Regions from separate parts of the Pseudoalteromonas sp. NJ631 genome, predicted to be linked through region 1. Evidence: predicted binding sites of a transcription regulator. Region 1 holds the regulator's gene; the other holds the start of a gene.
The links. Region 1 encodes MetJ, which represses methionine synthesis genes. Its sites were predicted from a motif close to TAGACGTCTAGACGTCTA; they were not measured.

Region 1 (15,167 bases):
ACAACTGGTATTATTGGAAGTAAATGACTTAGATAAATTAGACATAGAGTCAGAAAAACTGCGTGATTTAGGTTATGAGATAATGGGAGAGTTTGGTATTGCTGGGCGTCGTTATTTTCGTAAAGGCATAGCGTCTAGAACTCATCATCTGCATGCTTTTTTAGCCGGTTCTGATGGAGTTAAACGTCACCTTGCCTTTCGTGACTATTTAATTACTTTTCCAGATATAGCGAGGCAATACGCTAGGGTTAAGCAAGAAGCTGTAAACGCCTGTAACCAGGATATGGAGAAGTACATTGCATTTAAGAATGACTTTATTCAATACCATGAGCAGCATGCATTGCTATGGCGGTTTGGTTAAGGCACAAACTTGATAGGTACGCTGTCCTTTTGGGTTTTATATTCTTCTACAGCGTTTACATATTCCTGCCATAGCGCATCGTGTTGTGTAGCTATAGTGTATAAGTATTGCCAGCTGTAGAGCCCTGAGTCGTGGCCATCATCAAAAACAAAGCGTGCAGCATAGTGACCAACGGGTTCAATTTTCTTTATGGTGACATTCTGTTTGTTTAGCACGAGTTGCTTTTGCGCTGGACTATGTCCTTGCACTTCGGCTGATGGTGAATGTGTTCGTAAGAATTCGGCACTTAGCGTAAAACAGCGGCCGTCCTCAAAATAAACATCGAGCACTTTACTGAGCGTATGATAATGAAGTTTGGTGACTTGATACATAATTGGTATAACTCAAAAAGCGGAGCAAGGCTCCGCTTTTGATTTTAATTTACAGAATGAAGCGGCTTAAATCTTCATCCTGAACAAGCATGTCTAAATGCTGTTCAACGTAGGCGGCATCAATCGTCAAGGTATCACCGGCCTTTTCACTGGCATCGAATGAAATCTCTTCCATCAGCTTTTCCATCACAGTGTGAAGGCGGCGCGCACCGATGTTTTCAGTTTTCTCGTTGACCTGATATGCAGCTTCAGCCAGTTTGGTGATAGCGTCATCAGTAAAGTCGATAGTGACGTCTTCTGTTTTCAGTAGCGCTTGTTGCTGCTCTGTAAGAGATGCATTTGGCTCAGTTAGAATACGTTTGAAATCACCCGCAGTCAGTGCTTCTAGTTCAACGCGAATAGGTAAACGACCTTGTAGTTCAGGGATTAAATCCGACGGCTTGGCCATTTGGAACGCACCTGACGCGATAAATAAAATGTGGTCGGTTTTTACCATACCGTGTTTAGTATTAACGGTTGAACCTTCGATAAGTGGTAGTAAGTCGCGTTGTACACCTTCACGGCTAACATCTGGGCCAGAAGATTCACCACGCTTACAAATTTTATCGATTTCATCAATAAACACGATACCGTTTTGTTCAACTGACTCAATAGCTTGCTCTTTAAGCTCTTCTGGATTAACAAGCTTTGCAGCTTCTTCTTCAATCAATAGCTTAAGTGCTTCTTTAATTTTCAGCTTACGGTTCTTTTTCTTGTCACCCGACATGTTTTGGAACATGCTCTGTAGCTGGCTGGTCATTTCTTCCATACCAGGAGGTGACATGATCTCAACATGAGGCGCCGTTTCTGCGATGTCGATCTCAATTTCTTTGTCGTCTAACTGACCTTCACGTAGTTTCTTGCGAAATACTTGACGTGTTGACGAATTTTCATTTGGCTGAGACTCACCCCAAGCGTCTTTTGCTGGTGGCAAAAGTGCATCTAAAATACGCTCTTCGGCGGCTTCTTCTGCGCGGAATTTGAATTTCTTGGTTTGCTGTTCACGTGTTAGCTTAAAAGAAACTTCGACTAGATCACGGATGATGGTTTCAACTTCTTTACCAACATAACCCACTTCTGTGAACTTAGTCGCTTCGACTTTGATAAATGGCGCGTTAGCAAGCTTTGCTAAACGGCGAGCAATCTCAGTTTTACCCACACCCGTTGGACCGATCATCAAAATATTCTTTGGTGTAACTTCTGCACGCAGCTCTTCATCAAGCTGCATACGACGCCAACGGTTGCGCAGTGCAATCGCGACGGCTTTTTTGGCTTTGTCCTGACCGATAATGTGTTGATCAAGCTCGTGCACAATCTCTCTTGGAGTCATAGCTGTCATGGCGAATCCTATTACAATTCTTCGATAGTTTGGAAATTATTGGTAAATACGCAGATATCGCCAGCGATCTTCAGGCTCTTTTCCACGATTTCTTTCGCACTTAAGTCTGTATTTTCAAGTAGTGCGGTTGCAGCAGCCTGTGCGAAGTTACCACCACTGCCGATAGCAATAAGGTCATGCTCTGGCTGCACTACATCGCCATTACCTGTGATGATAAGCGAGGCGGTTTCGTCGGCTACCGCAAGTAGGGCTTCAAGCCTTCTTAATGCTCTGTCGGTACGCCAGTCTTTTGCCATTTCTACGGCTGCTTTAGTGAGATGGCCTTGGTGCATCTCAAGCTTTGCTTCAAAGCGTTCAAATAATGTAAATGCATCAGCTGTACCGCCAGCGAAACCAGCCAGTACTTTACCATTGTATAGACGACGTACTTTACGTGCGTTGCCTTTCATAACTGTGTTACCAAGCGAAACTTGGCCATCACCGCCGATAACCACTTTGTCATCGCGACGAACACTAACGATGGTAGTCATAGTAATCCTTATCTGGGCCTGTGCCCGTGTAACTCTAGATTAGTAGGAAATATGGGTGGACTTATAAAAATCAAGTCCAGCCCCAAATCCCGCAGCCAAATATCCCAACGCGTTGTAATTTGTTTTTATCGCTTTCTGCTAAACGCTTGGTATCGTAGGGGCCAAGACGGACACGATACCAGACACCGTTACTCCCTTCGGTACGACGGATCTCCGCGATTAATCCAGCAAACGCAACTTTGGCTTTCATGGCTTCGGCTTGGCTATGGGTTCTAAATGAACCACACTGCATTTGATAGGGACCTTTGCTCTCGATCTCTTTAACTTCGACCTTGATTTCATGATTTTTAATTTCTTCAATGAACTCAGGTGGGCGAGGTTTTGGTTTAATAACCTTTTGCTCGGCAACTGGGTGTGGGTTTTTGGCTTGCTCTACTTCTTTAGGATCGGCATTGGTTTTTATAAACCAAAGACCGTAGGCAAACCCTCCGATTAGTAGAAATGCAAAAATAGCAGCAATAACAGGAAATTTCGCCGATTTTTCTGGCTTGTCTTTCCCCTTGCCTTTAGGTTTCTTATTAATGTAATCGTGCTGTGCCATAGGTTATTTGATTTTAATAGCTATCCATTGGATCAACATCTATGCTCCAGCGTACTCGATTGGCAGACTCATGCGTAGCGATATAGCGCGCAAGTTGCGAAAGGTAGTCCCGCAGCACAGTGCGTTGTTGTGCGTGTATGTGTAATTGATATCTGAACTTTCCAGCTATTCGTTCAAGTGGTGCTGGAATTGGACCCAGCAATTGTATACCAGGATAGGGGGTAGCTGGAACCAAATCCGACAAAAAGCGCAATACTGTATTTATATTTGTTGCCTCGGCGCGGATGATAGCTAAGTGTGCGAAGGGGGGAAGCATTGCTTCTTCACGCTCTTGTAAGGCATATCGTGCAAAGTCGCCGTAGCCGTTATTGATTAAATCTTGCAATAATGGATGTTCTGGAAAATGGGTTTGCAATAACACGGTTCCCGCTTCACCGGCACGTCCGGCTCGTCCAGCAACTTGCGTAATGAGCTGTGCCATTTGCTCGGTTGCTCTAAAGTCACAAGAGTAAAGTCCTGAGTCCACATCCAAGATAATCACAAGGCTGACATCGGCAAAGTGGTGGCCCTTGGCAAGCATTTGAGTGCCGACCAGAATTCGCGCGCCACCTTGATTAATTTCTTCAAGGGCGCTTTCAAGGCTGCCCTTACGGCGCGTAGAATCTCGGTCAATGCGAGTAACGGGAATATCAGTGAAGCGTTCGCTTAAAAAGCCTTCGAGTTGTTCTGTACCAAGCCCTGTGGGCATGATTTGGGTGCTGCCGCAATCTGGACACTGTCTCGGTACAAAGTCCTGCTCACCGCAATGGTGACATACCAAGCGGTTCATATTTTTATGGTACGTGGCGCTGGTAGAGCAATGTTTACAGGTATTAAGCCATCCGCATTCGTGACACATCAATGTTGGTGCAAAACCCCGACGATTTAGAAACACCATAACCTGCTTACCGCGAGCGAGTGTTTTTTCCATCCAATGTAAACTCATCGGTGAAAACCCGCCTTGTTCTGGCTGACCTTTCATGTCTACAAGATGAAATTGGTTGTCGTGCTGGGTCTGCGCTCGTTTACTCAGTGTGACGAGTTGATATTTGTTGGTTATGGCTTTGTGTAATGTTTCTAATGCCGGTGTTGCTGTTCCCAAAAGTAAAGGGCAGTGTGCCTGATGCGCTCGAAATGCAGCGAGATCTCTGGCGTGATAGCGCAGACCTTCTTGCTGTTTAAACGAGTTATCATGCTCTTCGTCAACGATGATCATGCCGAGATTTTGAAAGGGCAAAAAAATGGCCGAGCGAGTACCGATAACCAAGGCGCTCAGGCCCTTTTCGGCTCGACGCCAAGTATGTAGGCGCTCGTTATCGGTTAGATTTGAGTGCCATAAATCAATAGGCAGGTTATGAAAGCGCTTTTTGAAGCGGTTGACTGTTTGCGGTGTGAGTCCAATTTCAGGCACTAAGATCAGTGCTTGTTTACCCGCTTTTATTATGTTTTCAAGGCTCTGTAAGTAGACTTCGGTTTTACCACTTCCCGTTACACCTTCGATTAAAAAGGTACGGTAACCGACTTGAGCATTGACGGCGCTGCAAATAGTCGCTTGTTGGTCGTTTAGGCGCGGCTTTTCGCCTAGCTGTAATTCGTTTTGCGACCAATCACTGTCATGCTCAATAGATTGTGAGATAAGCGCTTTTTCTTCCAATGCTTTAATTGTTTGGCTAGCAAATCCGAGTGCTTTGAGTTCGCTTAATTTTATTGCGCCACCTTCACATAATTGAGAAAGCAGTGCTTGTTGCTTTTTGGCTCGCAGTGTTGGTAGCTTTTGCCCTTTGTCCGTTAATCTGACGATAGGGATCTGAGTTTTGTCTGGGCTTCCACCATCTCTAAGTACCGCCGGTAGTGCTGTGAATAAGGTATCGCCAATTGGATGACAGTAATACTGAGAGACAAAGTGTAAGAAGCTAAGTTGTGCTTGATTAAAGACTGGGTGCTCGTCCAACACCTCAATAATTTGCTTGAGCTTATCTTTTGGTACATCGGTGTCGTCTTTTTTAGCAAGCGCAATTGCTGTGCAGCGACGGTTGGCGAAATTGACGGTGACTCTCATTCCTGCTTCAACTTGCATGGTTGGTGCTAGCAAATAGTCGAATGTTCGGTGCAGTGGCAGCTTTAAAGCTACTTCAAGAATGAGCATGTATTACAATTCCATAAAGTGAGCGCAGTGACGAAGTATATACCTAAGGTGGTACGAATTGAAAACGTACTCTGCGACGGCGATAAAAAACTCTGAAATATTGCTTGTAGATTGTTCAGTTAAGCACTAAAATACGCGTCCACATTTTTGTATAACTACGTATGGTGCCAGACTTCGGGTTTGGAGAGCGATACGGCCTTAACTAGAGGTTGCTATGAAAGAAGGTATTCACCCTAATTACGAGACGATCACTGCATCGTGCTCTTGCGGTAACAAGTTCGAAACTCGTTCAACGCTATGTAAAGATATTCACCTAGACGTATGTTCTGCATGTCACCCGTTCTACACTGGTAAGCAGAAGATCCTTGACACAGGTGGCCGTGTAGATCGCTTTAACAAGCGTTTCGGTGCACTTAGCAGCAAGAAGTAATCTTGTTGGTCTAGTCGAAAAAAGCACCTTAGGGTGCTTTTTTTGTGCCTGTTTGAAAATACCTTCCCGATTGATACATGCTATTCTGCATCAACAGACAAACCGTCAGTCATCACGCCTTCATTGTGTCTTTTATTCTTCTAAAATAGAAAACTTGCCAGTTTGGCAGCAAAACTTTACTGATCTCTTGGGTAGAGTAAAAACTCTATTTAGTAGATAAATACTGAACATTTACGAGCTTAAGTTGTGAAAATAATCAAAGCTCATATAGTAAATAGTATCAGCTATGAGCACTTTATATAAACTAAAGTCATTATTTTGCGACTAAATGCGGGTATCTTGACGTTAAAATTAGTTAAGTTTCAATTTTCTTATTGTTTTTATAGTTAGTGTACATCTGTGCTAATTTTCTACATTTTGTGCTGGTTTTAGCGTCTTGTTTTTTAAGTTTTAGTCACATTATTTGTGAAATATTTCTTAAAATTGAGCTTATCTTCTCGGAAAAGTATAGAAAATACCGTGCTAGTGGATAGACCTGATTTTACTTGAATAATGAGCAAAACTCGGTATTGTGTGAATACGGTCGATTAACTATATGTCCTATTGACATACCGCGACAGCAAAGCACAAACGCTTGTTGAGTGGTTAAATGTCGTCGCTCATATAGTTAATCGCACTGTGTGTTGCTGTAACCAGCATGATAGGTTGCCAACATTCAGAATGCGAACGTTTACCACACTCTCACATTAACTTCGTAGGAAAATATCGCGCCATGACAGATTTTCGTCAACAAGCTCTAGATTATCACGAGAAGCCCGTTCCAGGTAAAATCAGTGTTGAACTCACTAAACCTGCCGAGACCGTAAAAGACTTAGCACTTGCATATAGCCCAGGTGTTGCAGAGCCAGTACGTGAAATCGCGGCTGATCCGGCGAATGCATACCGTTACACGGGTAAAGGAAATATGGTTGCGGTGATCAGTAATGGTACGGCAATTCTTGGCTTGGGTAATTTAGGTCCTTTGGCGTCAAAGCCTGTTATGGAAGGTAAGGCGCTATTATTTAAGCGTTTTGCGGGTCTTGATTCAATCGATATCGAAGTTAAGCACAACACCACCGAAGACTTCATCAATACGGTGGCAAATATCGCAGACACATTTGGCGGTATTAACCTTGAAGATATTAAAGCGCCAGAGTGCTTTGAAATTGAGCGCGCGCTAATCGAACGTTGTGACGTTCCTGTATTCCATGATGATCAGCACGGCACCGCAATTGTAACCGCTGCGGGTATGCTGAATGCGTTGGAAATCCAAGGTAAAGATATTCATGATGCGATTATTGTGTGTCTTGGCGCGGGTGCAGCCGCTATCGCTTGTATGGAATTACTGATCAAGTGTGGTGCTCAACGAGAACACATCTATATGCTGGACAGAAAAGGCGTGATCCATACTCGTCGTGATGACCTAAATGAATATAAAGAGTTGTTTGCAAACAACACGGATAAGCGTACGTTACAAGACGTGATTGCGGATGCGGACGTATTTGTTGGTGTTTCTGGCCCAGACTTACTTTCTGCTGAAGATCTAAAGTTAATGGCTGACAAGCCAGTGGTATTCGCTTGTTCTAACCCAGACCCAGAGATCAGTCCTGAAGTTGCACACGGTGCACGTAATGATTTGATCATGGCGACTGGTCGCTCGGATTATCCAAACCAAGTAAATAACGTGTTGTGTTTCCCGTTTATCTTCCGTGGTGCGCTTGATGTACGTGCAACTGCTATCAATGACGAGATGAAGATTGCAGCAGTTGAAGCAATTAGAACGATTGCGAAAGAACCTGTGCCAGCTGAAGTGTTAAAAGCGGCTGATGTGGATAATCTTGAATTTGGTCCTGAGTATATTATTCCAAAACCAATGGATCCGCGTTTGTTACCTCGTATCGCAAAAGCAGTAGCGGTAGCTGCAATTGAATCAGGTGTAGCACAAATCGATATGCCAGCTGGATATATGGGATAATACCATTGGTATTATCCAAATAAAAAAGCCTCGATTGAGGCTTTCTCTGTGGACATACAGACACAAAAAAAGCCTCGATTGAGGCTTTTTTTGTGTCTGTATGTCCACAGAGAAAGAGTAGTTATCACTCTTCGTTTATTTCAGGGATCTCCAAACCGCGCTCTTCCATTATTTGTCTTACTTCTAACGGAATACGCTCTGGATTATCTTTTCTCAAGTCTTCATCGCTCGGCAGTGGCTGACCTGTGAAGGCATGTAGAAACGCCTCACATAAAAGCTCACTGTTCGTGGCATGACGTAAATTATTCACTTGGCGACGTGTACGCTCATCAGTTAGCACTTTGAGTACATTCAGAGGTATGCTCACCGTGATCTTTTTTACTTGCTCTGCTTTCTTACCGTGTTCTGCATATGGGTGAATATACTCACCGTTCCATTTTGCCATAATTGTGTACTTGCCTCAGTTACATCAATGCCAATATGACTGGGTTCTGGTCTACATTATTCACCAACCGCATGAATATAGGGATAACCTTACGAATTAAAGATAAATCCCAAACTCAAATAGATGAATAAACTAATCCGCTATAGCGAGATAGAAGAATCTCTGCCATAGTTTTCAATAACTCAGTCGTATTAGCAACGCCTAGAGTGGCGAAATTTTATCGGTTTAAAAAAGATAGTCAAATACTAGTTATTTAGCCATTTAGCAGTATAAATGTTTTGACTTCTAGTTTCTGTTGCTCTAACCTTTTAGACGTCTAAACATCCAACTATCTAGGTGACCTTATGAGTCAAGTTAACAAATCGACGATTGCAGTGCGTCACGGTATAGAAGCTGATAAAGCACATGGGGCAGTAGTGCCACCGCTTTACCTTTCTACCACCTATTCTTTTGCCGATTTTGATACCAAACGCGACTACGATTATGGCCGCAGTGGTAACTTTAATCGTGATGTGCTTGCACAGGCACTGACTGAACTTGAAGGTGGTGCTCGTGGCATTATTACCGCCACTGGCATGGCTGCTGTTCACCTAGTAACTCAGCTACTTAACCATGACGATACGCTGGTTATTCCACATGACTGTTACGGTGGTAGCTATCGCTTGTTTACATCGCTTGCTAAGCGTGGACTGCTCAAATTAGCCGTGTTGGATCTCACGCAACCTGAAAGTCTTGCACAGCTGCAGCAGATCAAACCTAAATTAGTTTGGATTGAAACACCAAGTAACCCAATATTAAGGCTAACGGATATAGAAGCTGTCGTAAATGCAGCACGCGCTGTGGGGGCTTTGGTCGCCGCCGACAATACCTTCTTGTCTCCTGCACTACAAAACCCCATTGCCTTTGGCGTAGACGTAGTCGTGCATTCAACTACTAAATATATCAATGGCCATTCTGATGTCGTGGGGGGCGCGGTGATCGCGCGTACGCAGGAGTTGGGTGATGAGTTAGCTTGGTGGGCGAATAATATCGGTATTACCGGCGCGCCTTTTGATAGTTATCTTACTTTACGTGGACTGCGCACCTTAAACGTGCGTTTACGCCAGCATCAAGAAAATGCCCAGCTGATTGCGGAGTATTTAGAAAAGTCCCCGTATGTTAGCCAAGTTTATTACCCAGGCCTTGAGTCGCATCCTCAACACGAACTTGCGAAAAAACAACAACTCGGTTTTGGTGGTATGGTGAGCTTTGATATCAAAGGCGATCTGCAAACTTCAGCGAAGTTTTTAACGTCTCTAACGCATTTTTCATTGGCAGAATCTTTAGGTGGGGTTGAGAGTCTTATTTGCCATCCAGCGACGATGACACACGCAGGTATGGATCCGCAAGCACGTTTAGAAGCGGGAGTGGGCGACACGTTAATTCGTATTTCTGTGGGCATTGAAGATGCACAGGATCTCATTGCAGATCTGGAATCGGGATTTGCATGTATTGATGAAAGTCAGGCGAGTGATGATGCTAAGTCATTCAAGTTAACGCCTGCACATACAGTAGCGTTGTGGTGAGTAAATGGCAAAAGTAGTACATAAGTTTGGTGGTTCGAGTTTAAGCTCGCCAGAGCGTTATCAGGCGGTTGCCAAGATAGTGTTAGAGCAATGTCAACTAGGTGACAGTGTTGTGGTTTCTGCTGCAGGAAAAACAACGAATACTCTAGTGAAGTTATGGCAAAGCTTTGAGCAGCAAGATGTTCGTGCATTCAACGATGTTTTATTACAAGTTGAAAATCATCAACGAGAATTAATTGATGCTCTGTTTGTAGGTGAACAACACAGTGTGTTACTCAAACAGCTCGTCAATGAGCTGCAGGCAATCGCTTTAGGGCGAGAAGAGCATCAACTTCACTACGCGAGTTTACTTGCACATGGAGAGCTATGGTCGGCTCGTATATTAGCAAACTACCTAAACTCTCAAGGTATTGAAGCCAAAGCTATCGACGCTCGTACGTTATTTGTACAACAGGATGGGGTGTTACTACACGCCCATAATAAAGAAGCGTGCTATCGCGCAATTGATGACCACGCTATCTATATCGTTACTGGTTTTATTGCCGCAAATGCACAAGGTGAAACGGTGACTTTAGGTCGAAATGGCAGTGACTATAGCGCAACTTTGTTGGCAAGTTATCTTGATGCGGCTCAAGTATCAATTTGGACGGATACAACTGGCGTATTCAGTACGGATCCACGTAAAGTCGCCAATGCTATAAAATACACTAAGGTATGTCGTGGCCAAGCTGAATTACTCGCACGATTAGGTAATCCGGTACTGCATGCAAAAACGCTGTCTCCACTTAAAGATACCGATATAAAACTACAAGTTCGTAGCAGCTTTGATGCCGATGCACTTGGCACTGAGATAGTAAAGGCAGGCTATAGCAAAGAGAAGCGCTTTATTACCACTTTTGGACAACTTGACCTGTTACGCGTTGAGCAGCTAAAAAGTGGTGAAGTGAAACAGCTAAGCCAGCTTATCCAGCATAGCATTCATCATTTTGTTAAAGGTGGAGAGGCACACTTATTGGTGCCATCTGAATTTAGCCATGTTGTGATCAAAGCGCTAGATTCACGAGCCAATATTATTGAGTCGCAAGTTCAAGGCTTTGCTATTGTTGCACCAAGTCAGGATGTTGCTGGGTTACATCAGCAAGCTCTGGAATTATTGGATGAACATGCGATTGTCACCCGTTTTGTGCTGCAAGAGCGTCATTACAGCTTAGTGTTAAGCGATCAAGCAATTGATAGCGACCTACTTGCCATATTGCACGAACGTTTGGTCAATAAAGGCAGAGAGCTTGCTGTGATTGTGGCTGGTGTTGGCAATGTGGGTGAAGTGTTTATCGAACAATGCAAAAACCAAGTCGCTAAGCTGAGTGAGCACTTTGACCTTAAGTTGGTTGGCTTACTGCGTTCTAAGCAAATGTTGTTCTGTCCAAGCGGGTTGAACTTAGCATCGTGGCAACAGCAATGGCAAAATGAGGCCATCGAATACAATGAAGCCGAGCTATTCACTCGTATTAAAGAGCTAGATTACGAGCATAAAGTGGTGGTCGATATTACTGCGAGCGAGCGTTTCAGTGAGTTGTATCCACAGTTTGTTGAACATGACTGCCATTTGATCAGCGCTAATAAATATGCCGGCACGGCACAACAAGGTTGGTACTCAATGCTGCGTCAGCAGTTGCAAGAGCGTAACCTGTTATGGCGTTACAACACCAGTGTTGGCGCAGGTCTTCCCATTAACTTTGCATTGGCTGATCTGCAAAATAGTGGCGATGAAGTGGTGAGAATTGAAGGTGTCTTTTCTGGCACTTTATCTTGGCTTTGTAGTCGCTATGATGGTTCTGAAGCATTTTCTGAGCTAGTGCTTGGGGCGCAAGAACTTGGTTTTACCGAGCCTGATCCGCGAGAAGACCTATCTGGCCGAGATATGCAGCGTAAGCTTTTGATCTTAGCACGAGAGTTAGGCATTGAACTTGAGCTTGACGATATTGAATTAGAGGCGTTAATGCCTGAGTCCTTGAGTGTGGGGTCATGGCAAACGTTTTTAGAAAATCGCCAGCAACTCGATGACTTTTATGCGACACACTATGCAAAGGCCACAGCGAATGACGCTGCGCTTCGCTATACTGGTGCGCTTGAAATTGCAAGCAATGGCAAAGTGTCTGCAAAAGTAGGCATTGCACAGGTACCAAACGGCTCGGCAATCGCGAATTTAACACCGGGTGATAATATTTTTGTGATCCACACTAAATGGTATGAACAAAACCCACTGGTGATCCAAGGCCCCGGAGCAGGCAAAGAAGTGACAGCCGCGGGAATACATTCCGATTTATTCTGGTTGACGCAAAATCTAAAATAACGCTATTAAGAAAATAGATATAATACAAAAATGCCGATACATCTGTATCGGCATTTCTATTTTAGAATAACTCTTCGTGAGTGGGTAGCGGGGCGGTATCGTCAAACGGTGTGCTGCTATCCGTATCTAATACGTATTTGGTTGGGGCCGTACCTTGTTCGAAATACTCAAACCGAGATGTGTAATCGTTCTTACGAGACAACAGCCCTGTCTTTAAATCAATCCGAGTTGAGATAAGTCCTGGAGGTGGCTCTATCGGGGCCAAAGGCTCATCTTTAAGTGCCTCACGCATAAAGTCTATCCAAGCAGGTTGTGCTGAAATCGCACCTGCTTCTGCGCCAACAAGTTGGTTATCACCAAGGTTAGCGTTGTAGGCCGCACGACCCAAGGATTTACTCGCATCGTCAAAGCCAACCCAAACTGTGGTGAGGACATTACGGTTAAAGCCCGTAAACCAAGTATCTACCGAGTCATTGGTGGTACCCGTTTTTCCAGCAAGATCACGACGTTTTAACCATTGACCACGCCAGCCTGTGCCGCTCCAGCCCGTGTCATGTTTCCAGCTACCGCCACCCCAGATTGCACTATGAAGTGCATCAGCAATCAGAAATGCGTTTTGCTCCGAAATCACTTGCGGTGCACAGCGCTCAGGTTGTTCTTCCAGCTGCTGTTCGTCGCAGACCAATAATGGCTCTGCCGAACCCAGCTCAGTGCCGAATGAGTCGGTAATTTTATCGATAAAGTACGGCTCAATCAGGTGACCGCCGTTGGCAAAAGTGGCCATGCCGCGCGCCATTTCAATAGGAGTCAGTGCAGCACTACCAAGCGCCAATGACTCACTGCGATTAATATCTGCGTCTTGAAAACCAAATTTAAGCAAGTGATCCGCAGCCTTATTTATGCCAACGCCTTTGATCAAACGAACAGATACCACGTTTTTCGATTGTGCAAGCGCTCGGCGAATACGAATTGGGCCGTTATACACTTCAGGGCTATTTTTTGGACGCCAAGCCACGCCAACGCTTCTGTCCCAATGATTAATCGGGGCATCATTAAGGATGGTGGCTAGGGTATAGCCATTTTCTAATGCGGATGAATAAATAAAGGGTTTGATGTTTGAACCCACTTGACGCTTAGCTTGGGTAGCACGATTGTATTGGCTAAGCTCAAAGCTATAGCCACCCACAATCGCCTTTACACGCCCATCCTGCGGATCGAGTGAGACAAGAGCACTGGATGCCTGCGGTAACTGACTTAACGTCCAGTCGCCGTCTTGTTTGCGGACAAACACTTGCATGCCCGGCGCGAGGATATCTGCGGTTGTTTTTGGTGGTAAGCTCTGACGCGTTTCACTGATGTATTGTCTAGCCCAACTTAAGCCTGACCATTCCAATGTAATTTGCTCACCGGTTTTTAAGAGCAGGTCGGCTGTTTTCTCTGCAATGTTTAGCACCACAGCCGCTTTTAAAGGCCCAATTTCATTGACCTTTTTAAGGCGAGTAATAATGTCTTCATGGCTGAGCGGCGATTCCGTCTCAGCATGCCAATAGGTTTCTTCTGCGCCTCTAAAGCCGTGACGCATATCGTAGGCATGTAAATTATCAACTAATGCATGCTGAGCAGCCTGTTGCATGTCAGATTCCACACTGGTGTAAACTTTCATGCCAGAGTTATAGGCTTTATCAGTACCGTAGCGTTCGACCATATAGGCGCGAACCATTTCAGAAATGTAAGGTGCATACAGCTCAATCTCGGCACCATGGAATTTAGCTGTGATGGGAGCTTGTGTCGCCTCATCATATTCTGCTCGGGTAATATACTTTTCAGCAAGCATTCGTCCGAGCACAACATTCCGGCGCAATTGCGCGCGCTCTGGGTTACGAATTGGATTTAATGCGGAGGGCGCTTTTGGCAGGCCTGCAATCATTGCCATTTCTGCTAACGTTAATTCTGATAGTGAGCGACCGTAGTAGACTTGTGCTGCTGCACCGATACCAAAGGCACGATTACCCAGTTCAATTTTGTTTAAGTAAAGCTCAAAAATTTCATCTTTCGTTAATAGCTGCTCAATATGCAACGCAATAAAGATTTCTTTCACTTTACGAATATAGGCTTTCTCTCTTGTTAAGAAAAAGTTTCTGGCAAGTTGCATGGTGAGCGTACTGGCTCCCTGCTTTTTTTGCCCTGTGGTGATAAGCACTAAAGCGGAGCGGATGATACCTATCGGGTCAATGCCGAAATGATCGTAAAAACGGTTATCTTCTGTCGCTAAGAATGCTTTGCGCATGGGGAGTGGAACATCCTGCAAACGTACAGGGATCCTGCGCTTTTCACCAAACTGATTGATGAGTTTTCCGTCTCGTGTAAAGACTTGCATGGGTGTTTGTAGTTGAACATCTTTCAAAACCTCTACACTTGGTATGTCAGATTTGACATAATAATAAAGACTGATAAGTGTCAACACGCCTAAAAGGGTACAAACAAAAACGAATTGTAAAAATCTTTTCAATAATTTCACGGAATTATCCCTAGTTAGACTCCCAATTACAGGTAGACACTGCTAGTATATCTTGATTAAAAAACGATTAATATTTTTGTGTGCTAAATTTTTATGGTACACAGTCTTAAAAGGAAACAGGCGCTTCACATGCTGAGCCAACTACTAAAAAAACAAGCACCTCTGATGATAGGGATCGATATCGGTTCCCATTGTGTCAAAGCGGTGTTGCTGTCGAAGACAAGTTCCAGCTACCGAGTAGAAGCCGTTGCGATTGAACCTATTCCGAAAGGAGCAGTAAATGAAAGGGCCATTCAAGACATTGAAGCGATCGGCAACGCGATAACTAAAATGAAGCGGCGCATTCCAAAGCTCACGCAATATGCAGCAGTTGCCGTATCCGGTCAGACCGTGATTACAAAAGTGATCTTTATGGA
Region 2 (15,167 bases), on a different contig from region 1:
TTAGATTAAGTTAAGCTAGACTTCAATTCAGCTATTACGCGGTTTCATATCCTAAATTAGGACCAAGCCAACGCTCCGCTTCTTCTAGCGGCATAGCTTGACGCGCTGCATAGTCTTCTACTTGATCTCTTTGAATACTCGCAACGGCAAAGTACTTAGAATCTGGATGCGAGAAATACCAACCCGACACCGCTGCTCCCGGCCACATGGCGTATGAGCTAGTCAGCTTCATACCGATACGGTTTTCGACATCTAACAACTGCCAAATTTTTTGTTTCTCGGTGTGTTCAGGGCACGCAGGATACCCTGGCGCTGGACGGATCCCTTGATAATTTTCACGGATAAGTTCTTCGTTACTCAGCACTTCATCCGCTGCAAATCCCCAGTGCACTTTACGCACTTGCTCATGTAAGTATTCAGCAAATGCCTCGGCTAAGCGATCTGCGACCGCTTTAATCATGATCTTGTTGTAGTCATCTTGCTTGGCATCAAATGCATCTGCTAAGTCATCTTCTTCAAGACCACCAGTGACGGCAAATGCACCGAAATAATCAGGTGTGCCTTTAGGTGCAATATAATCCGACAAACAATAGTTAGGAAAGTCGGTTTTTTCGGTTTGCTGACGCAGCTGACATGACGTAACTAGGACTTCACTGCGAGACTCATCGGTATAAATTTCAATATCATCACCCACGCGGTTAGCAGGGAACAACCCAATCACACCCAGTGGCTGCAAAGTACCCTCTTGTTCTAACTGATCTAACATGGCATTGGCATCATGAAACAGTTTTTGCGCCTCTTCACCAACCACTTCGTCTTGTAAAATACGTGGATATTTACCGGCCAATGACCAAGTCATAAAAAATGGTGTCCAGTCGATATAATCGCGTAGTGTTTTAATGCTCACGTCTTTAAACTCGGTGATCCCCAGCTTATTTGGCACCGGTGGCGTGTAGCTTTGCCAATCAAGTTTTACCGCATTATCGCGAGCACGCGCCAAGGTAACCGGTTTTGAACGTGGCTTTTTGCGCGCCTGCTGCTCCCGTACTTTGACGTATTCGTCCGCGGTTTTTGCTAAAAACTCTGGCTTTTGGGTTTTACTTAGCAGGCTAGATACCACACCAACCGCACGACTGGCGTTATTGACGTAAATCACACCTTTGTCGTACTGAGGTTCAATTTTAACCGCCGTATGCGCTTTCGATGTGGTTGCACCACCAATGAGTAGAGGAATATCAAAGCCGCGACGCGTCATTTCTTTCGCAACATGCACCATTTCATCAAGGGAAGGCGTAATAAGACCAGACAGACCAATGACATCAGCGTTTTCGTCAATGGCCGTTTGCAGAATTTTCTCTGCCGGCACCATCACCCCCAAGTCCACGACTTCGTAGTTATTACATTGCAGTACCACGCCCACGATGTTTTTGCCAATGTCGTGTACATCGCCCTTAACCGTGGCCATGATCACTTTACCGTTACTTGAGCCTTCTTCTTTTTCGGCCTCAATGTAAGGGTCAAGATAGGCAACCGCGCGCTTCATCACTCGAGCAGATTTCACCACTTGAGGCAGGAACATTTTGCCCGCGCCAAACAAGTCGCCAACCACATTCATGCCATCCATCAGTGGCCCTTCAATCACTTGAATTGGCTTATCAAACTGTTGCCGACAAGCCTCGGTATCCTCGTCGATAAACTCGGTGATCCCTTTAACTAAGGCGTGCTCCAAGCGTTTTTCAACTGGCCAAGAACGCCACTCTAAATCTTCCTGCTTTTCGGCTTGTGCCATGCCCGAGTATTTAGGTGCGATCTCAACCAATCGCTCGCCAGCACCGGCGTCGGTATTGAGGATCACATCCTCAACGGCATCACGGAGCTCTTTTGGAATATCGTCATACACGGCTAGCTGACCCGCATTGACGATCCCCATATCCATGCCCGCTTTAATCGCATGATAAAGAAACACAGAGTGGATCGCTTCACGCACTGGGTTATTACCACGAAAAGAAAAAGAAACGTTCGATACGCCCCCTGACACTTTACAGTGCGGCAGGTTTTGTTTAATTCTGCGCGTGCCTTCGATAAATTCTACGGCATAGTTATCATGTTCTTCGATACCCGTAGCGACCGCGAAAATATTGGGGTCAAAAATAATGTCTTCTGGCGGAAACCCAAGCTCGTCAACCAAGATTTTGTAAGAACGCTGACAGATCGCAAACTTTCGTTCTGCGGTTTCCGCTTGACCAACTTCATCAAATGCCATCACCACCACAGCAGCACCAAAGCGCTTGATGATTTTGGCTTGGTGGATAAATGGTGCCTCCCCCTCTTTTAAGGAGATTGAGTTTACAATAGCTTTACCTTGAATACATTTCAGGCCCGCTTCAATGACTTCCCATTTAGACGAGTCAACCATGATAGGGACTTTAGAAATATCCGGCTCTGACGCTATCAGATTAAGAAACTTCACCATCGCAGCTTTTGAGTCCAACATAGCTTCATCCATGTTGATATCAATCACTTGCGCACCGCTTTCAACCTGCTCTCTGGCAACATCCAGCGCGGTTTCGTAATCTTCTTCTAAAATTAAGCGCTTAAATTTTGCCGATCCCGTTACATTGGTACGTTCACCGACATTGGTAAATACTGCTGTTTGTGTCATGGTGAATTCCTAATTTAAGTTACAGGCTTCAAGACCTGCCAAACGCATCCGCACTTCGATGTCAGGCAAGCTGCGCGGCTGAGTTCGTGCAAGTCCTCTCGCGAAGGCGCGAATATGTTCAGGCGTGGTGCCACAGCAGCCGCCAACAATATTGATAAACCCTTCGTTACCCCAATCAATAATCTCTTTTGCCATATCGTCGGCTTCTAGGTCGTATTCACCAAACTCGTTAGGAAGCCCTGCGTTTGGATGCACAGAGGTAAAGGTCTCACAAACCCGTGACAGCTCTTCTACATATTGTCTTAATAAGTCTGGGCCTAGCGCGCAGTTGAGGCCGATAGAGATTGGCTTAATATGGCGAATGGAGTTATAAAACGCCTCGGTGGTTTGCCCTGACAGCGTGCGACCGGAAGCGTCGGTGATAGTGCCCGAGATCATAACAGGCAGAGTGACACCCGCTTGCTCGAACGCTTCTTCTACACCGTAAGAGGCGGCTTTGGCATTGAGCGTATCAAAAATAGTTTCAATCAAAATAAGGTGAGCACCGCCCTCGATAAGAGCAAGCGTTGATTCGACATAAGCTGCAACCAACTTGTCAAAAGTGATATTGCGAAAGCCTGGGTCGTTTACATCTGGAGAAATCGAACAAGTTTTTGACGTTGGACCAAGCACACCTGCCACATAGCGAGGCTTGCTAGGATCTTTGGCGGTAAATTCATCACACACTGCACGTGCAAGCTTCGCCGATTCAAGATTAATCTCTCGGCTTAGGCTTGCCATGTCATAATCTTCCATCGAGATGGTGGTAGCATTAAAAGTATTGGTTTCAATGATATCCGCGCCAGCAGCTAGATAATCGCGATGGATCTGTTTGATTATCTCAGGCTGCGTCAAACTTAGCAGATCGTTGTTGCCTTTGATAAGGACATGCCAATCTTTAAAGCGCTCACCGCGATAGTCTTGCTCTTCTAATTTGTGCTTTTGGATCATGGTTCCCATTGCACCATCTAAGATCAGAATACGTTGCTGCATCGCTTGCTTAAGCTGCTCTGCTATTTGCTCACCGTTTACGGCTACATTATTCGGCATAATTGTTAGTCCTTACATCTTGGCTAACTAAGTTAATATCATAAGGTGTGGTTTGGTAAACATAGTAGTTTAACCAATTTGAGAATAACAAGAATGCATGACTTTGCCATGTCTTAGATGGACGTTTGTTGGTGTCATTCTCAGGAAAATAGTTCTCAGGCTGCGGTGCGTTGGCCATTTTTTCACAATCGCGAAGATATTCTTTTTGTAGCGTATCGGCGTCGTATTCAGGATGACCGGTGATATATACTTGGCTACCTGAGTGATTTTTAATTAAGTAAGCGCCCACTTTTTCAGAGCCCGCTAATACTACTAGGTCTTTACACGCGTTAATTTTATCGATGTCGATGTGGCCATAGCGCGAGTGTGGCACCAAAAACTCATCATCAAAACCACGAGTGAGCGCCCCGTGGTCAAAGTAGCAGTGGTGTTTAAATACGCCGCAAAGTTTGTCATTTTTGAGCGCTCGCTTTAACCCATAATGGTGATACAAACCGGCATGTGCGGCCCAACAGGAGAACAGGGTTGAAGTAACATGGTGCTCAGCCCAATCAAAAAACGCCTGTAATTCCTGCCAATACACCACATCGTCATATTCAAGATGTGCCAGCGGCGCACCTGTGACGATCAAAGCATCATAGTTTTGCTCTTTCACATCCGAAAAATAGCGGTAAAACATATCTAGGTGTTGCTCTGAGTTTTCAGAGCTGCGGTGGGTGTCTAGTCGCAACAAATCAACATTCACCTGCAAAGGGGTATTTGCCAGTAATCGGATAAATTGCACCTCAGTCTCCACCTTATTCGGCATCAAGTTTAATATCGCGAGCCGCATTGGGCGGATCTCTTGCGTTGATGCACGACTTTGTGGCATCACGAACACATTTTCATGACGCAATTGGGCAATGGCTGGGAGTTCGTCGGTGACGGTGATTGGCATGCGCTGCTCCAGACTAATCGAATGGCATTATTATGGACAAAAACTGGAAAATTTCAACCTCTAGATGTATGGACGTCTAAACATTTGTGATAATAATTTGATGCCTAACCTCTCACTGACTATTTCAATTTATGTATACTTGCCACCATATTAATAAACACATGAAACTTGATATTTATGATTGGTATTGGCGAAGCGGCAGCGATTGCGGCGGCTGGGGTATGGGCTGGCTCGACCATACTATATAAACGATTTAGCCATCACCTTAGTCCATTTGAGTTGAACGTTAGCAAAGGCGTCATCGCTTCTGCTTTGATGATCTTGTGTTTGATCATCGCAGGTGATGCTATGTACCCGACCTTACTCTCGAGCTGGGGCTGGCTGATAGCCAGTGGGGTACTGGGTATAGCGATTGGTGACAGCGCCTACTTTGCCGCACTTAGAAATATAGGTCCTGCTCGCACTTTGGTTATTGAAAGTCTTGCACCTGCCATCGCGGGGATCTTAAACATTGTACTTCTTGGTGTTTATCTCAGCGCATCCGCTTGGGTCGGCATTGCAGTGACGACTGTTGGCGTGATGCTAGCGATTAAGCCAAGTAGAAGCCAGCCAGTGCTAGACAAAAAACATTACCTTTTGGGAGTCTGCTTTGCACTCACGGCTGCCATTTGCCAAGCTGCGGGTATGGTACTTTCCAAAGGTGCGCTAAATAACGAAAGCATTAGTAGTTTGTGGGCGGCACTTATCCGCTTGGGATCCGGCACCCTATTTGTGGCCTTAATTGTTGTTTGTTTGCGATCACAAAGCCTGTTTAAAGCACTTACACTTAAACAAATTGACGGTAAAAACTGGTTATTCGTTGCAGTGTTTTTTGGCACCTTTATTGGGCTTTGGCTACAGTTGATATCCGTTAATCATACTGATCCCGCTATCGCACAAACCATCTTTGCAACGGCACCGCTCATGGTGATGACGATTGGACTACTGCGCAGAGAAGCGATTACTAAGTCTATGATGTTTGGAGGCCTAATTGCTTTGGCTGGGGTATTTTTATTGCTAAAAGGATAGCCAATATCACACTTAATATGTGTGCATATTGGCCTGGGTTTGGGGTTAATTTGCTACCGAAACAGAAACTGTCGCTGGCGCGCTTGTAATATCATAAAGGTTGTTACCCTTAATGCGATATTGGAACGAATCCTGGCCAATGAACCCTGCTTTTGGTGTGTAGGTAATGGAATAGTCACTGTTAACAGATACTGTACCGTTAGCTGGTGAGCTAAAAATCTCAACACCATAATAATATGGTATGCCACTATCGTTATCTTTAACGTACACATCAACAGATTGACCAGCAAAGGTTTGTGCCGAGTCATCACTCGGATACACATCGTAATTACCACCAAACGCTTGGTCTAAGCTAACTCTGATCTCTCCCCACTCCGATGTTTCTCCAGCAGGATTAACAATGCGAAAAGAAATCGTATCTATCTTTTGGTTACCGTTGTCTTCGCCTGAAAAATAAAGCACCTTACCCTTAAATTTAACCCAACGTCTGTCTAATGTGTTGTATGCAACCGCCTGACCGTATGTAGTGTAAGTTTTGTCATAAAAGCCAATTTGATCGTAGCTTTTGCTACTATCCAATTGAATACGCAAGTCACTATTTGGATAATTAGGATCAGTCACGTTGCCATCGGCAAAGATATTAAATTCCTCTTGAATGTTTAATCCAGCATTGTACTCGAATATGGCTTTATCAAGCTGAGGAGCGGCACTCACTAATGGTGCAAATAACGTGACACCGACGCTAAGTGACTTTAGCCACATTGTATTTAACTTCATTTTTATTTCCTTATGGATTGATTTCCAGCTTCTTCAGCTGGGCCTTAATTAGCAACAAGACCATACCAAAAACACATTAAACTAACAATATTAACAAATCGAGACTTGGTCGTACTGGCAAAATTAAACAACAGCAGCTAGACAGCAACAAAATACAAAAAATAGTCAACCTGAGATTTGTTAAAGGCAGACACGACTTTTTGTTACCACTATATTAATATGTAAAAACAATGTATCTAGACTAATATTTATGCCTTTGCTTTTAGCTTTACTGCTCGTTGTGTTACCGGCGCATGGTTCAGAATGCCCAAGTGCTAATAATGCTAACCTCACAAGCCAAATTTTGTCTTGTAAGCAACATCTTGAAACGCTTGAACCCAACGGTGCCCAAGCTTTTGATGCACACCTTGAGCTTGTTAGCTTGTATCGTCGAGTGGGTGACATAAAGCTCAGCAATCAAATACTGGATGAGTTGATAACATGGAAGTTAACCACACTCCAACGCTTTCAGGTGTTAAGACAAAGTGGTATTAATCGTTATCGCCAGCGCAATTATATTCAAGCGCTTAAGAGCTTCCACGAAGCGCAAACGCTTGCGGCTAAGTTGCAACAAAACGAACTCCTGGGTAAATCAGCAAACGATTTAGCTAATGCTTATCAGGCACTCGGAGATCTAGATACCGCCCTTACTTTATTTTTAGAAAGCTACCAAATAGCGAAAGCAACCAATGACCTGCAGAGGCAAGCGATCACGCTTAACAATTTAGGGAATGTGTCGAGGGATATTAATCAGTTAGATGATGCAATTCTCTCGTTTCGTCAAGCCCATGCGCTCCACCAGCAAGCTGGCGACCAAGTCAAAGCGAATCACACCTTGCTAAGCATCGCGGAGGTATTTTACAAAAAGCGCGACTACAACAAGGCAACTGAAATCATTGAAGATTTACTTCAACCTTTGACACAAAGCGGTGCCTATACTCAATTGTCTCGAGCCTATTTATTATTGGCCGAAATTGCCATTGCTCAAAATCATATCGCTCAGGCACAACAGCAACTTGCTTCATTCAAACGCACTCGGCAACTAATTCAACACGGTAAAGTTGATCAGCGAGCACTGCTTATTGAAGCCAAACTCAAGCAGCTTGAGGGCGATAACCTAACTGCACAAACGTTACTTAAACAGGGGCTTGAAGCACATAATCAACAACATAGTCAGCTTACCGAATTATTTTACATTGCCTTATTGCAGTCCCAACTACAAACACACGCTTATAAAGAAGCGGTAGAGACCGCACAGCGTTATAATGACATGCTTAAAAGTAGTCGTGTTCAAAGTGAAAACCTTTATCAATTTCGCCTTCAAAGCGCTAACGTCTTGGCCGCGCCTAAGTACCAAACAGAGACAAGTATTTTGTCTCATATATTCATTGGGCTTGTCGCTTTTTTAACGGGTGTGCTGGTTACTTACTGCGTTATTCGCTATACCGCCCGCACCGGCACTCATGGATTGCACAGTAAACATACGAGCATTGACGAACAAGCCGCAAGACTATTGATGGTTGAGGTGATGACGCTCACTTTGGCACTTTGGGAGCAAAATAGTGGCAAAACTCGTGTCGAATTAGCGGAAGAAAGCAAAGTATGGAAAGTGAATATCGATGATGGTCGCTTACGAGTGCGTACTCTTGAACGCTATCTTAATATCAAAACGCTGCCCAAAAAGCCGCGTATTCGAAATATTGTTACCACGGCACAATATGTACTCACTCAATGCCAAGAAGACGCTAATCTCGATACCGCGCCTCTTTGTGAAAAAGTTGCACAACTGGAACAAATCTTAGCGTGCTACAACGCTGCTTGATGTCTACAACAAAGGGGCTTTCGCCCCTTCTGGTATTAATAGTCCCTAGTTAACCGTCGCAGTCTCACATAAATAGCATGCTAAGGTCACGCCCATACCGGCCTCATACTCTTGGTGATGGCGGTCTCCTTTGAATTCAAAAGGTCCTTCGAAGCGTGGATACACTGTCATATCAGGCTTTAAGCTATTACTAAAGCCTTTCATATTTTGATGTAGAGATTGACACATTTTATTACCCATATCATAAGCAAGCCGCCAATCATCAAACTGGCCACAATCTAGTTGTGGTGTAATGCGACCAGAAATACTTTGCTTGGGACTTGTGCAAACATTACTTCCTTCACTGTGTAAATATTTAAAGGTCCCAGCGGTTAATGTCATTTTACCTAATAGGATCGTTTGCCTCTTTGGACATTTCGCCCCATCAGCAACTTCGATCTGCGCTATCATTTCTGGGCTATGGGCTTGTACAAAGCTCGCAATCAAAGTTGCTCCCAATACTATTACTCGTCTCATAACTGTCTCCTTATTGGTTATGACACCGTTATTAGATTGCGTATGTACTCACGTTGAGACTCCAATAACGGCGATAGCAAAATCCTGCCTCAAGCGAATATTGATTGCAGCAAAAGTTACGGGGCAATTGGGTAAATTCGGGTAAAAGTATATGCAAAACTTTGATATTTAAGTTTTTATTTATCACCATTTGATATCAAAACTTACCTAGCCTAATGCGTCCGCTTAATACCAAAGGTTTTACCCAAGTTGACCCTAACTGGCCCTACAACCTCCTATTCAATCGCTGAAAAAGTTTCCAACATCACAAGGCAAGTTAACAATGCATGAGGCATGTTGACTCAGCACAACGATGAAGGAATAGAAAAATGAAACAGAGAAATTTCCCCCCCAAATTAGTCAGCCTAGTTACCAGCACTTTGTTGCTGGGTAGTATTTCGCTACAAGCCGCAGAAGAATATGGAGAAATGGCACCCTCTCAAGTAAGCCCAGAAGCGTGGCAAGCCATTTCAAACTGGTCTCAAGACCGTGTTTCCTTGCTTGAATATATCTCCGACAACGACGAAGAATATGAATTAGACCGCTATGTCGATAGCTTGATCCGCGACTATCGAGATGGGGAGATGCTAAGCCAAGCAAAAGCATTAGATCAAAATGTATTATCAGCATGGGAAAATGCTTTTACCGAGCAAGCGCCTGAAGACAACTTTTTCTTTACTCGATATCTTATTCAATTTAAACCGACGGTATTCGAAAAATGGACACAACAGCAAAAAGTGCCAACTCTCAGCCAACATTTAGAGCTAAATGCACCACAGCTTTACAGCACTTGGCATAAGGAATACGCAGCTCCGAAACGTAAAGGGCTCTCGGTACTTGAATACGATAGGACGCTACCGTCAGATATTCTTGCCGAATTAAAAGAATTGCTGACTAAAAAACCCATCTTCGGGCCTAAGTCACAATGCTCATGTCAGATGGTGACCCCTTCAACCAGCACAGGCCAAGTGGTCACTAACTACCCATCAACCCAAACGCCTTGGAGCACATCCACCAGCGATGGTAGTGGTTTTTCAAAGCACCATGCTTATGTCAATACCTCAGCCTACGGCGCCTTCCACTCAGCTAAGGGCAAACGCTGGTCAAAAAATAAAGCGCTCAGTTTCGACAACACCTCAGCCCATAACTCGACAGAGTTCCACGTCAAAATGTTGTGTGCAGACACTGGGGGATTTGCATGTAATCAAAGCAATGCCTGTTCGGGCAATTTAGAAGTCAGAGGCACTTATTCAGCTCGCTACCACGTAACCGGGCAAGCTAAAAAAATCTGGTCAAAAGGGACCAACTCACATGCAACGGACGGCGCAAAATTTTCGGTCGATTTGCCAGGAGCTGCACCTGAAGTCATCTTGTTTAATAAAGCCGGTGGCGCAGCCATGGGATACAACACCACATGGAATTTAAACTCCACCATTGGAGTTGTCAAAGCCGCACTTGGCATTACTTCTGCAATCGTCAATGGCAACCCAGGCAGCTTACTTGATGGTCAATTGGCCGATGCGCTTATCACCAACTTGGCAGGCATGATCACGCGTTCAGGTAATCAAGCCAGTGTTACCACCACAATGCGCGCGCGCTTTGATTCGTCCGACGTCAGCCCTTTCTTGTTGCAACCCAATGAGGTGTATCACTTTACCCTTGATTCGAAAGGTCGGGTGCAAGCCAGAGGCTACGGTGGTTATTCGGACAGTCATTACGAATATGGTAGCTCAGGCGCGGTGATGTATGCGGCAAATCACTTTACCTGCGGCAGCAATGTCAATGCTCCAGCACCAACAGGGTTATGGTTCTATTCGTCACAATCCGGTCCTGATAGCGATGCATCGTTACGTAGCGACGTTGAAAACTGGCTCTCTGTACAGCTCAACAAACCCGTTAATGCAGGCCAACGTCAAGGCATCATTCACTAGGTTTTTGTTAAGGGTGGCTAAGCGCTGCCCTACTCCAATAAGGAAAGATTATGAATAAGTTCATCGCCACCACGCTTACCTGCTGGGCTTTGTCTTTGAGTGTTCATGCCTCAGCAGAGTCAGAGCACTACGATACATCAACCCTACCGCTCTTATTTCACGCAGGACAACAAGGTTATCAAGCCCTTTCACCTTGGTATTCTTTTCAATATCAGGACCAAAGGATCACCTTACAAACATGCGCAGAAGATGCCTGCAAACAAACGCTGCAATTTCCCCAGTTAGAGCAAACCGCACCATTCAATAGCGAGACGTATGAGCCCAGCTATCAAGGTGAAGCTGGAAACATGAAAAGGTTAGAGAGTTACTCTCAACTCCAGCTCGGTTATCTAAAAGAAAACAGACTCTATGCCAGCGGCAATCAACGGCGTTTACTGTTCACGTTACAACTCGCGTCGGGTAAAGCTGAGTTACCCTTTGTATTTAATGATAACTATGACGAATCTCTGACAAAAGATAAGTCATCCCTTACTCGAAGTTCCCCCTCCTGCGCCAAAGCCTGTAATACCACTTGGCAAGCATTTAGCGTGGATAAATCTGGCCAATATAGTCCGGCTATTTTTGTTCGAGATGAAACCGGAAATTGGCTTATTCAAAGTACTCACGACGCTATTCGCATTGAACTCACCACCTTAATCGGACAATATCAGCCACCGGCGCTGCGTCATCACCACAATGACACCACACAGTCTAGTTATCCGTTGAGTGACGATAGCTTAATCGTCACTCGCCAAGCTGATAGCGTATCTCGTCACATACTTAACCAAACTCAGGTTGTTGGCCTAAGTGATAAGCATTGGTTGCTGCTTCAAAATACCGACCTCACCCTCACGGATACCCGCTCAAATATTCAAGCCAAGCGTCCAATCGCACAACTTGAGCTATCACGCTTACTAGCAAGCTATCTTGATAACGATCGCTTATATCTATTGGGATTATCACCAAGAGACGCTGTGATTAAACCATCACAACAAACGATTATGACGCAGTATCCAAAGCTTCATGAAGACGCCCTCGTTGCCACCTCTCTACTAGAATTAGATTTAGAATTACAGGTTATTTCGGCCACAACGGTATTTATTCCTGACACCGAGTTTGCTGATATTCGCATTACTCGCAATGCTTGGGGAATATTGGTTAGCTCCGGCGAAGTTTCGGCACGTTCAACAACACATACATATGAAAGCAATCAATCGGCATCAGCAATGTCTGGCTGCCCGATGATAGCCAATGGCTATGGTTATGGCTTGCTATGCTGGAAGGCGTTAAATAACCCAACACTCACCTATACTCCCAATGCCGCAAGCACAATGATCCCAACGACGGTAGTTGACAACACAACGCCAAATCTAATGAATCAATTAGAAAACAATCAATATGGGATTATTTTTAAAAATGGGGCAACGCCAACCGATCCGGGTGGAGTGTGGACTCATCCAGATAATGTTGCCACCAGTAAGGAAGATTTAGGGTTGGCTGTGGCCATGTACCATTATCGCTGGGGTTCACCTGTCGCGGCGAATATCGTCTACCCATCAGGAAGTCCCGCACAGCCAGTGATGTTTAGAAAGGTGGAATATCAAGCGGCGAATAGCAGTAATTTGCCACATAATGTTTGTAATCATTTTGCTGCCAGCTCAGGTTACCCTGAGTATCAGGCGGCTGATGCTTGTATGACACAGCCAGGTTTTGGCCTATTTAGCCTCGAAGATTTTACCTTCGACCGTTGGCAAGGGGGGAATTATTATCCAAATCAAACAGTCAGTGGGCAGGATAATTCTTGGTTTCCTTGGTATACCAACTTTGTTGGCGATCCACCAGTAACAGAAATCTTTGAACAGGCCTCGAGTGCTGAAATGCTTGCACGATTGCAATTTAACCTAGCGCAGTTTGGTAAAATCAACCAAGACACCTATGTTAACGGCACGCGCTTTAGCCAAGACACAGTCACCGGCTTCTACCGCTGCAAACACCAATAATCAGCTATGAATAAGGATATTCGTATTCAAGACTCGCAAATAGTTAACAATGCATTAAACTTCATTCAACTGTTCAAAAAGGAATGAAGTCATGCGCATCATCATCGCCATTGCGACGCTCAATTTAATTGCTTGTAGCAGCACGTTTGCAGTCCAACAAGCGAATACCAAAGTATTAGGCGCTTACTCAATGTTTGCGCCTTCCACTACTGAAGCCCCAAATATCTACGCGCGCGTCGTTGTTGACGGCGTGCTCAGCGACGCCAATCAATGCCCAAGCTTGCTCTTTGGTAAAAAATCCATGCCGATGCAGTTGCGAGCAATGCGTCCAGACCAAACACACTTTCCGGTTTCAGTATGTGAAGCAAAAATCTCCCCAAACACGGCTTATACCGTCAGTGATAGCCAATTCTCGTTAGCACCCGTGACATTCGATCCGAATAAAATTGCGGTTTTTGGCGACACTGGCTGTAAGTCATCCGTTTGCGAAAACAACACTGCTGCCGAGCCGTTTAAAACCCTCGCAGAGCAAGGGGCAAAGCAGGGGCAAAGCAACAACCACAATTGTTGCTCCATATGGGGGATTTCAACTACCGAGGCACGGGTGGTGCGATTTCCGGTGATACCTATGCTTATGACGCAGGCGATGGTGGATATGGTGGTACTAGCTGCGGTCTTAACGATACCTACTACAGTCAAAACGCGTTAAATAGCCCAAGACCAGATACATGGAGCAACTGGCAAGCCGACTTTTTTGCCGCAACAACGGATCTTTCAGCAACCGCACCATGGATTTTTGCGCGAGGCAATCATGAACTTTGTAGCCGCGCAGGAATTGGCTGGTTTTACTTTTTTGGCCCGGGAGCCAATCTTCCTGATGCCATTGACCAACAGCAATGTCCATCTCAAGGGGATTATAATCAACCGCCACAATCTGCAAGTGCCCATATCATTGTGCAAAACTCCTATACCATCAACTTAAAACCGCTCAGTGTGTGGGTAATGGATAGCGCCAATGCCTGTGATGCCAGTGCTGATAATGGCCTGACAAAAGTCTACCAACAGCAATATCAACGACTTAATGTCAGAAGCGAACTGCTCAAAGCCAAACCCATGTGGATTATGAGCCACAGACCCATTTGGGGCGTTGAAGACCCAACAACCAAAGACACACTAAATGTGATGTTGCAAACCGCGCTGAAGAGCACCAGACAAGGTAAGTTGCCTGCTCACGTAACTTTATCACTCGCAGGACATATGCATATTTATCAGTCTTCAACCTTTGCTGCCAGTACCGCACGCCCTCCACAAATCGTTGTCGGCAATAGCGGCGTCAGCCTCAGTGATACCAATGCCTTTAGTGAATTTGATTATGCACTTGATAGCCAAAACGCAATCGTTAACGAGCAAGGTAAGTTCGGCTTTTTATCCATCAAGCTTGGCAAAGATGGCGCGTGGCAAGGGGAGTTTTTGGATGAAAGTGGTGCCGCTTTTCTAACCTGCAGCAGCGAAACTACAGATAAACAAGCGGTATGTCGCACGAAGTAAGCGCGACTCTTACATCCTTAATCACTGACAACTTGAGTTACTCGCCTTGTATCATCGTGTTTTTGATACCAAGCGAGTAGCAGCAAACGCGAGTCCTGAAATAAACATCACTACTGCTAAACCATAAACGTGGTTAACACTGAGTAATAGCACGCTCGCGATCAATGTGAATATCGCAAAACGTACCGCATACGAATTATTAAACCGTATTATGCCAGCTTAGATTTTACTTAATAAGAACATCACGCCGAATCATTCGAACTGTTCTAGCGTATGCATAAGACTAAACGGATGCTGTAAAAACTCGGCTTGGTAGGTTCTATTGCGAACACTTTCTGGTAGCTGGTTAAACTCCAACTCCGTTTCAACATAATCGAAATAAACGCTGGAGCTTACCGTGTTTAGCGCATTCACGAACCTTAAGACTTCTGACTGCTTTTGCACCGCTAAATTCGCAGCAACAAGTCTGGCGAACTCGCCATATTCTTCGGCTTCACATTCTCTTTTTTGGTGAATATAAAAATAAGATAAAACGATACCTCGCTGCTGCGGGGTAATATTAAGACTGTGTAATTGTTTTGGTGTAATAACACGCGCATTTTCGCAAGCCGCTTTTTTATCACCCAGTTGTGTTACGCTATTTAACAGCTCACGAAGCAGCGCCTTTTGAACTGGTGCTAATTGTTCAACTGGATACTCA

Region 2: the regulator MetJ is predicted to act here: its motif matches at 4,750-4,767, upstream of A587_RS0119665 (homoserine O-succinyltransferase).

Annotation. Positions count from the first base shown of each region.
Region 1 covers NZ_AKXJ01000003.1:416,986-432,152, reverse strand. Annotated here, with positions in the region: gene A587_RS23915 (GrpB family protein) at 14-361, shown strand; gene A587_RS0108720 (gamma-butyrobetaine hydroxylase-like domain-containing protein) at 358-732, opposite strand; gene hslU (HslU--HslV peptidase ATPase subunit) at 782-2,110, opposite strand; gene hslV (ATP-dependent protease subunit HslV) at 2,122-2,640, opposite strand; gene A587_RS0108705 (SPOR domain-containing protein) at 2,711-3,241, opposite strand; gene priA (primosomal protein N') at 3,255-5,426, opposite strand; gene rpmE (50S ribosomal protein L31) at 5,641-5,856, shown strand; gene A587_RS0108695 (malic enzyme-like NAD(P)-binding protein) at 6,629-7,870, shown strand; gene metJ (met regulon transcriptional regulator MetJ) at 7,995-8,315, opposite strand; gene metB (cystathionine gamma-synthase) at 8,660-9,880, shown strand; gene metL (bifunctional aspartate kinase/homoserine dehydrogenase II) at 9,885-12,233, shown strand; gene A587_RS0108675 (penicillin-binding protein 1A) at 12,295-14,751, opposite strand; gene A587_RS0108670 (pilus assembly protein PilM) at 14,881-15,167, shown strand, end outside.
Region 2 covers NZ_AKXJ01000015.1:70,183-85,349, reverse strand. Annotated here, with positions in the region: gene metH (methionine synthase) at 35-2,662, opposite strand; gene A587_RS0119670 (homocysteine S-methyltransferase family protein) at 2,672-3,751, opposite strand; gene A587_RS0119665 (homoserine O-succinyltransferase) at 3,741-4,688, opposite strand; gene A587_RS0119660 (DMT family transporter) at 4,866-5,756, shown strand; gene A587_RS0119655 (Ig-like domain-containing protein) at 5,802-6,533, opposite strand; gene A587_RS0119650 (tetratricopeptide repeat protein) at 6,784-8,394, shown strand; gene A587_RS0119645 (hypothetical protein) at 8,440-8,910, opposite strand; gene A587_RS0119640 (hypothetical protein) at 9,279-10,880, shown strand; gene A587_RS0119635 (hypothetical protein) at 10,931-12,919, shown strand; gene A587_RS24240 (metallophosphoesterase family protein) at 13,496-14,467, shown strand; gene A587_RS0119625 (hypothetical protein) at 14,720-15,167, opposite strand, start outside.